DNA from 2 places in the Mesorhizobium sp. M0185 genome. Region 1 is predicted to be linked to the other one. Evidence: riboswitches for the same ligand, from Rfam matches in the RefSeq annotation. Region 1 holds a riboswitch; the other holds the start of a gene.

Region 1 (3,206 bases):
AATGCTTGGACAGTTTCAGGCCCTGCGCCTGATAGTTCGAGCCTAGATCTGTGCCGTAGAGCGCCCGCGGCCGTTTCAGCATGTGCTCGTAGACCAACCGTCCGACGATCTGGCCATGGTCGAGGATGAACGGCACTTCGTGGCTACGCACCTCGAGCACCGCCCGGCTGCCGGTGCCGCCCGACGCCGAATGGCCGAAACCCGGGTCGAAGAAACCGGCATAATGGACGCGGAACTCGCCGACCAGCGGGTCGAAAGGCGTCATTTCGGCGGCGTAGAGTGGCGGCACATGCACCGCCTCGCGCGACACCAGAATATAGAATTCGTCCGGATCGAGCACCAGCTCGCCGGCACCGCTCTTGTAGAGCGGCTCCCAGAAATCGACGACATCCTGCGCGGCGCGCTTGTCGACGTCGACCAAGCCGGTGTGGTGCTTGCCGCGATAGCCGACAAGCCCATCCTTGTCGCCGTCGAGGTCGATCGACAGCGCGATGCCGCCGCCTGAGATGTTAGGTGGTTCGGTGGCGACCAGCATCTCGGCGCGGTGCAGGTCGTGCAGCTCGCTTTCCGACAAGAGCGCATTGCCGGTGCGGAACCTGATCTGCGACAGCCGCGAGCCGGTGCGCACGACGATCGGGAAAGTGCGCGGGCTGACCTCCAGATAGAGCGGGCCTTCATAGCCGGCGGCGATCTTGTCGAACTCGTGGCCACGGTCGGTCATTACCCGGGTGAAGATATCGAGCCGTCCGGTCGAGCTTTTCGGGTTGGCGGAGGCGGAAATATGGGCGGGCAGCGCCAGGCTTTCGAGCAGCGGCACGATGTAGACGCAGCCGGTTTCCAGCACGGCACCTTCGGCGAGGTTGATCTCGTGCAGCTTCAGCCGGTCGAGCTTGTCGACAACCCTGTGGTCCGGGCCGGGCAAGAAGGAAGCGCGCACCCGCCAGGCCTTGTCGCCGAGCCTGAGGTCAAGGCTGGCCGGCTGGATCTGATCGGCATCGAGCGTGCGCGGCGATTTCAGCGCGCCCGTCTGGAACAGCGTGGAAATATCCTGATCGGGAAGAATGCCTGTCTGCCGCAAGGGTCTGGCTCCGTTCGAACGCCGGGCGAGGTCTTGTTCTGTCGCAGGTCCGACCGTAGACGCCTTTGGCACCTGCTTGGTACAACCCTCTTAATCATGCCGGCAATTGACGCAAGCGTGGCGCGGGTCTAAAGCTCGTTATCCCGTGGTGATTTGGCCGGTCGGCTTGCAGCCACGTTAAACAAGTCGCTAAAGGACCGTCGGGCCGCAAGGCCATAAGGACCGGTTGCGACTTTCGCGACCGGTTTTTTGTTGTTTGGACCAATTTTGGTGTTTGGATGGAATGATGACCAAGAAGCGCGACTGGAAGCCTCAGACCGCACTCGTGCATGCCGGGACGCTGCGTTCCGGCTTCGGCGAGACCTCCGAGGCGATGTATCTCACCCAAGGCTATGTCTACGAGACAGCGCAAGCGGCGGAGGCCCGCTTCAAGGGCGAGGAGCCGGGCTTCATCTATTCGCGCTATGCCAATCCGACGGTCGACATGTTTGAAAAACGCATGTGCGCGCTGGAAGGAGCCGAGGACGCGCGCGCCACGGCATCCGGCATGGCGGCGGTGACGGCAGCACTGCTGTGCAGCGCCAAGGCGGGCGACCATATCGTGGCGGCGCGCGCGCTGTTCGGCTCCTGCCGCTGGGTGGTCGAGACGCTGGCGCCGAAATACGGCATTGAGGCAACGCTGGTCGACGGCACCGACATCGCCAATTGGCAAAAGGCGGTCAAGCCCAACACCAAACTGTTTTTCCTGGAAAGCCCTACCAATCCAACGCTGGAGGTAGTCGACATTGCCGCCGTCGCGGCACTTGCCAATTCGAACGGCGCCAGGTTGATCGTCGACAATGTCTTCGCCACGCCCTTGCAGCAGAAACCCCTGCAGCTCGGCGCCCATATCGTCGTCTATTCGGCCACGAAGCATATTGACGGCCAGGGGCGCTGTCTTGGCGGCATCGTTCTGTCGGACAAGAAATGGATCGACGAGAACCTGCATGACTATTTCCGTCACACCGGCCCGAGCCTCTCGCCCTTCAATGCCTGGACGCTGCTGAAAGGCCTGGAGACGCTGCCGCTGCGCGTACGCCAGCAGACGGAAAGTGCCGGCCGCATCGCGGATTTCCTGGCCGAGCGCCCGCAAATCGCCCGCGTCATCTATCCCGGCCGCGCCGACCACCCGCAAGCGGCCGTGGTCAAGAAGCAGATGTCGGGCGGCTCGACGCTGATTTGCCTCGATGTGAAGGGCGGCAAGCAGGCGGCCTTTGCCTTCCAGAACGCACTCGACGTCGTGCTGATTTCCAACAATCTCGGCGACGCCAAGAGTCTGATCACCCATCCGGCGACGACTACACACAAGAACTTGACCGATGAAGCCCGCGCCGAGCTCGGCATCGGACCGGGAACGCTCAGGCTGTCAGTCGGCCTTGAGGACGCCGACGACCTGCTCGAAGACATCGAGCAGGCACTGAGAGTTGCCGGATAAGGGCTGGCCGAACAGAGGCGAGCGGGGACGCGCCGATCAGGCGCCAGACGGGGTCTCTTTCAGCTCCGCGACGGCCTTGGTCTGGATAGTCATCACATTGCCGCGCCAGTCGACGGCGCCGCTCAGCCATCCGCGCGCCCAAATGGCGGGAAGCATCAGGTCTCGCGCCATCATCGCCAGGATGGTGCGCAGCGACAGGTGCCATCCCTTGGCCGAGGCCAAGGCGCATTCCGGCAGGTAGGCCGCGACCAGCACGGCGATGGCGGTTGCCGGCAGGCTGACGCCGGCGTCAGCCGCCGCGATCAGAGCAAGCACCAGCGGCGGCGCTGCGCCGATCAGGATCTCGGGGGCGAAGAACAGCGCGAAGGTGACGCGGCGCAGCCGCGCCCAGCGCGCCTGCCGCGACCAGATCTCGCCAAACGTGCGCCGGCCGAGCGGCTGTTCGAAGGGCGAGGCGACAAGATTGACCCGCAGTCCGAGCCCGTTGACCAGCTTGGTCGCGGCGGCGTCTTCGGCGATCTCGGCAGCAAGCGCGCAGATGCCGCCATTGGCGTCGAGCATCGGCTTATTCCACAACATGCTCTTGCCCTGCGCGAAGCCGAGGCCGAGCGCCTCTCCGGCGTACTGCCAGCGTGCCTGCAGCGTGTTGAGAAA
Region 2 (3,206 bases), on a different contig from region 1:
GCGACGAGCCGATCAGGCCGATGCCGACCAGCGCGATCTTTTCGAACATCGGTGAGGTCATGGTGTTCTAGCTTTTCAGGAATGTCGCGAGTGCTGCGACAACGCCGCGATTGGCCTCTTCGGTGCCGATGCTCATGCGCAGCGCGTTCGGAAAACCGTAGCCGGAAACGCGCCGCAATATGTAGCCGCGCGCACTGAGGTAGTCGTCGGCGGCCGCCGCCGAATGCTTTTTGTCCTCGGGAAAGTGGATGAGGATGAAATTGCCGACGCTCGGCGTCACCCGCAGCCCGAGCCCGCTTAGTTGCTCGCTCAGCCAGGCTAGCCAGGTCTCGTTGTGCGCGACGCTGCGTTCGATATGGGCGCGGTCGTGGATCGCCGCGATGCCGGCCTCGATCGCCGTCGCATTGACGTTGAAAGGCCCGCGCACGCGGTTGATCGCGTCGATGACGTGCATTGGCGCATACATCCAGCCGATCCGCGCCCCGCCCAGGCCTAATTTGGAGAAAGTGCGGGTCATGACCACGTTTTCCGCGCTGCCCACCAACTCGACGCCGGCTTCATAGTCGTTGCGCCGGACATATTCGGCGTAAGCTGCATCCAGCACCAGAAGCACGTTTCGCGGCAGGCCGGCATGCAGGCGGCGCACCTCCTGGAACGGCACGTAGGTGCCGGTTGGATTATTTGGATTGGCAAGGAAGATGATCCGGGTAGCCGGCGTCACCGCGGCGAGGATCGCATCGATGTCGGCGCGTTCATCGGTCTCCTTGACCGTTACCGGGACGGCACCGGCCGACTGTATGTAGATCTTGTAGACCATGAAGCCGTGTTCGGTGATGATGGCTTCGTCGGCGGGTGCGAGATAGGTCTGCGCCAGCAGGCCCAGAATCTCGTCGGAGCCGTTCGAGCAGACGATGTTCGCCGGGTTGAGCCCGTGCACCTCGGCGATCGCTTCCCTCAGGCGCCTGGCGCTGCCGTCGGGATAGACCGCGAGCTTGTCGGCGACCGCGCGCGCGGCCTCTATCGCCTTTGGCGAAGGACCGAGCGGGTTCTCGTTCGCCGACAATTTATGGACCTTGGCGGCACCTTCAGGCGCCGCGCTCTTGCCGGGCACATAGGCTTCGATGTCCATGATGCCGGCGCGGGGCCTTGGACGTGTCTGATCCGGGGTCTGGCTCATTTCATGAAATCCGTCGAGAGTGCCTCCATCGGGAGGCCGCAGCGGAAATACAAGCCGTGGCCCGGAATGTCGAGGGGCGGCAATTCGGGATCAAGAACTTGCCGTTGACGAACCCACGCGCGAGTCATAGAAGAGCATCGACAGTTCCGTGGTGATTTGGCCGGTCGGCTTGCAGCCACGTTAAACAACTTGCTAAAGGGCCGTTTGCATCTTGTAACCGGCTTTGCGAAGGCATGGCCGGTTTTTTGTTGCCCTGACTGGCTGTTGCCCGGACCGGCGGACAACGGAAGGCCGGGCAAGGAGATGTAATGGTCGTTTTGCGCGCTCGAAAAACCAACAACGAGGCCGACCAGCCGTCGAGCCCGGTGTTGCGTTTCGGCGCCGACAAGCCGCTCAAGCTCGACGCCGGCACGCTGCTGTCGCCGTTCCAGATCGCCTACCAGACCTATGGCACGCTCAACGACGCGCGTTCCAACGCCATCCTCGTCTGCCATGCGCTGACCGGCGACCAGCATGTCGCCAACACCAATCCGGTGACCGGCAAGCCGGGCTGGTGGGAGGTGCTGATCGGCCCCGGCAAGATCATCGACACCGACCGTTTCTTCGTCATCTCGTCAAACGTCATCGGCGGCTGCCTCGGCTCCACCGGCCCCGCCTCGACAAGTCCCGCCACAGCCAAGCCTTACGGGCTCGACCTGCCGATCCTCACCATCCGCGACATGGTGCGGGCGCAGTTGATGCTGGTCGAGCATTTCGGCATCGAACAGCTGTTCAGCGTGCTGGGCGGCTCGATGGGCGGCATGCAGGTGCTGCAATGGGCCTCCAGCTATCCCGAGCGCGTCTTCTCGGCGCTGCCGATCGCCACCGGCGCCCGTCATTCCTCGCAGAACATCGCTTTCCACGAGGTCGGCAGGCAGGCAGTGATGGCCGACCCGGACTGGCACGGTGGCAAATATTTCGAGCATGGCAAGCGGCCGGAAAAAGGGCTGGCGGTGGCGCGCATGGCCGCCCACATCACCTATCTGTCGGAAGCAGCGCTGCACCGCAAGTTCGGCCGCAACCTGCAGGACCGCGAAGCGCTGACCTTCGGTTTCGATGCCGACTTCCAGATCGAGAGCTATCTGCGCCATCAGGGCATGACCTTCGTCGATCGCTTCGATGCCAACTCCTATCTCTACATGACGCGGGCGATGGATTATTTCGATCTCGCCGCCGACCATGGCGGCCGGCTGGCCGATGCCTTCGCCGGCACCAAGACGCGCTTCTGCCTGGTTTCGTTCACTAGCGATTGGCTGTTCCCGACCGAGGAGAGCCGCTCGGTCGTGCACGCGCTGAACGCGGCCGGCGCCTCGGTATCGTTCGTCGAGATCGAGACCGACCGCGGCCACGACGCCTTCCTGCTCGACGAACCGGAACTGTTCGCCGCCATCAAGGGCTTCATCGCCTCGGCCGCTCGGGCGAGAGGGCTCGGCGCATGACCCCGAAAAGTTGCGGACCGTTCGGATCAGGACCATGCGCCAGGCATCAGCGCATGACCCCGAAAAGTTGCAGACTTTTCGGATCAGGATCATGCGCCAGGCAAGAGCCGAAGGCATGAGCGTCAACCGCGCCCAGCGCGTCGACCTCGAAGTCGTCGCCGATCTCATCCCGCCGCAGTCGCGGGTGCTGGACGTCGGTTCCGGCGACGGCCTGCTGCTCGAATTGCTGCAGGAGACCAAGAAGGTCGATGGCCGCGGGCTGGAACTGTCGCAGCGCGGCGTCAACGAATGCGTGGCGCGCGGCCTGTCGGTTATTCAAGGCGATGCCGACAAGGATCTCCAATTCTATCCCGACAAGGGTTTCGACTTCGTCGTTCTGTCGCAGACCTTGCAGGCGACCCGCAATCCGAAGCTGGTGCTCGACGAACTGCTCCGGATCGGCAACCGCGCCATCGTCTCATTCCCGAATTTCGGCCACTGGCGGGTGCGCCTTTCGCTGCTCTTCAACGGCCGCATGCCGGTGACCAAGGACCTGCCCTATTCCTGGTACG

What was found. A riboswitch is a leader RNA that binds a small molecule or an ion and turns the genes downstream of it on or off. The one in region 1 is predicted to bind S-adenosylmethionine.
Region 2: it holds a riboswitch for S-adenosylmethionine, as region 1 does, so the genes downstream of both, metX (homoserine O-acetyltransferase MetX) here and NKJ20_RS13255 (O-succinylhomoserine sulfhydrylase) in region 1, are expected to answer to the same signal.

Annotation. Positions count from the first base shown of each region.
Region 1 is NZ_JAMYSY010000013.1:103,857-107,062, reverse strand. It holds gene NKJ20_RS13260 (2'-deoxycytidine 5'-triphosphate deaminase) at 1-1,078, opposite strand, end outside; SAM riboswitch at 1,214-1,291, shown strand; gene NKJ20_RS13255 (O-succinylhomoserine sulfhydrylase) at 1,362-2,552, shown strand; gene NKJ20_RS13250 (glycosyltransferase) at 2,589-3,206, opposite strand, start outside.
Region 2 is NZ_JAMYSY010000009.1:35,132-38,337, reverse strand. It holds gene NKJ20_RS09645 (prephenate/arogenate dehydrogenase family protein) at 1-61, opposite strand, end outside; gene hisC (histidinol-phosphate transaminase) at 68-1,177, opposite strand; SAM riboswitch at 1,316-1,393, shown strand; gene metX (homoserine O-acetyltransferase MetX) at 1,486-2,655, shown strand; gene metW (methionine biosynthesis protein MetW) at 2,771-3,206, shown strand, end outside.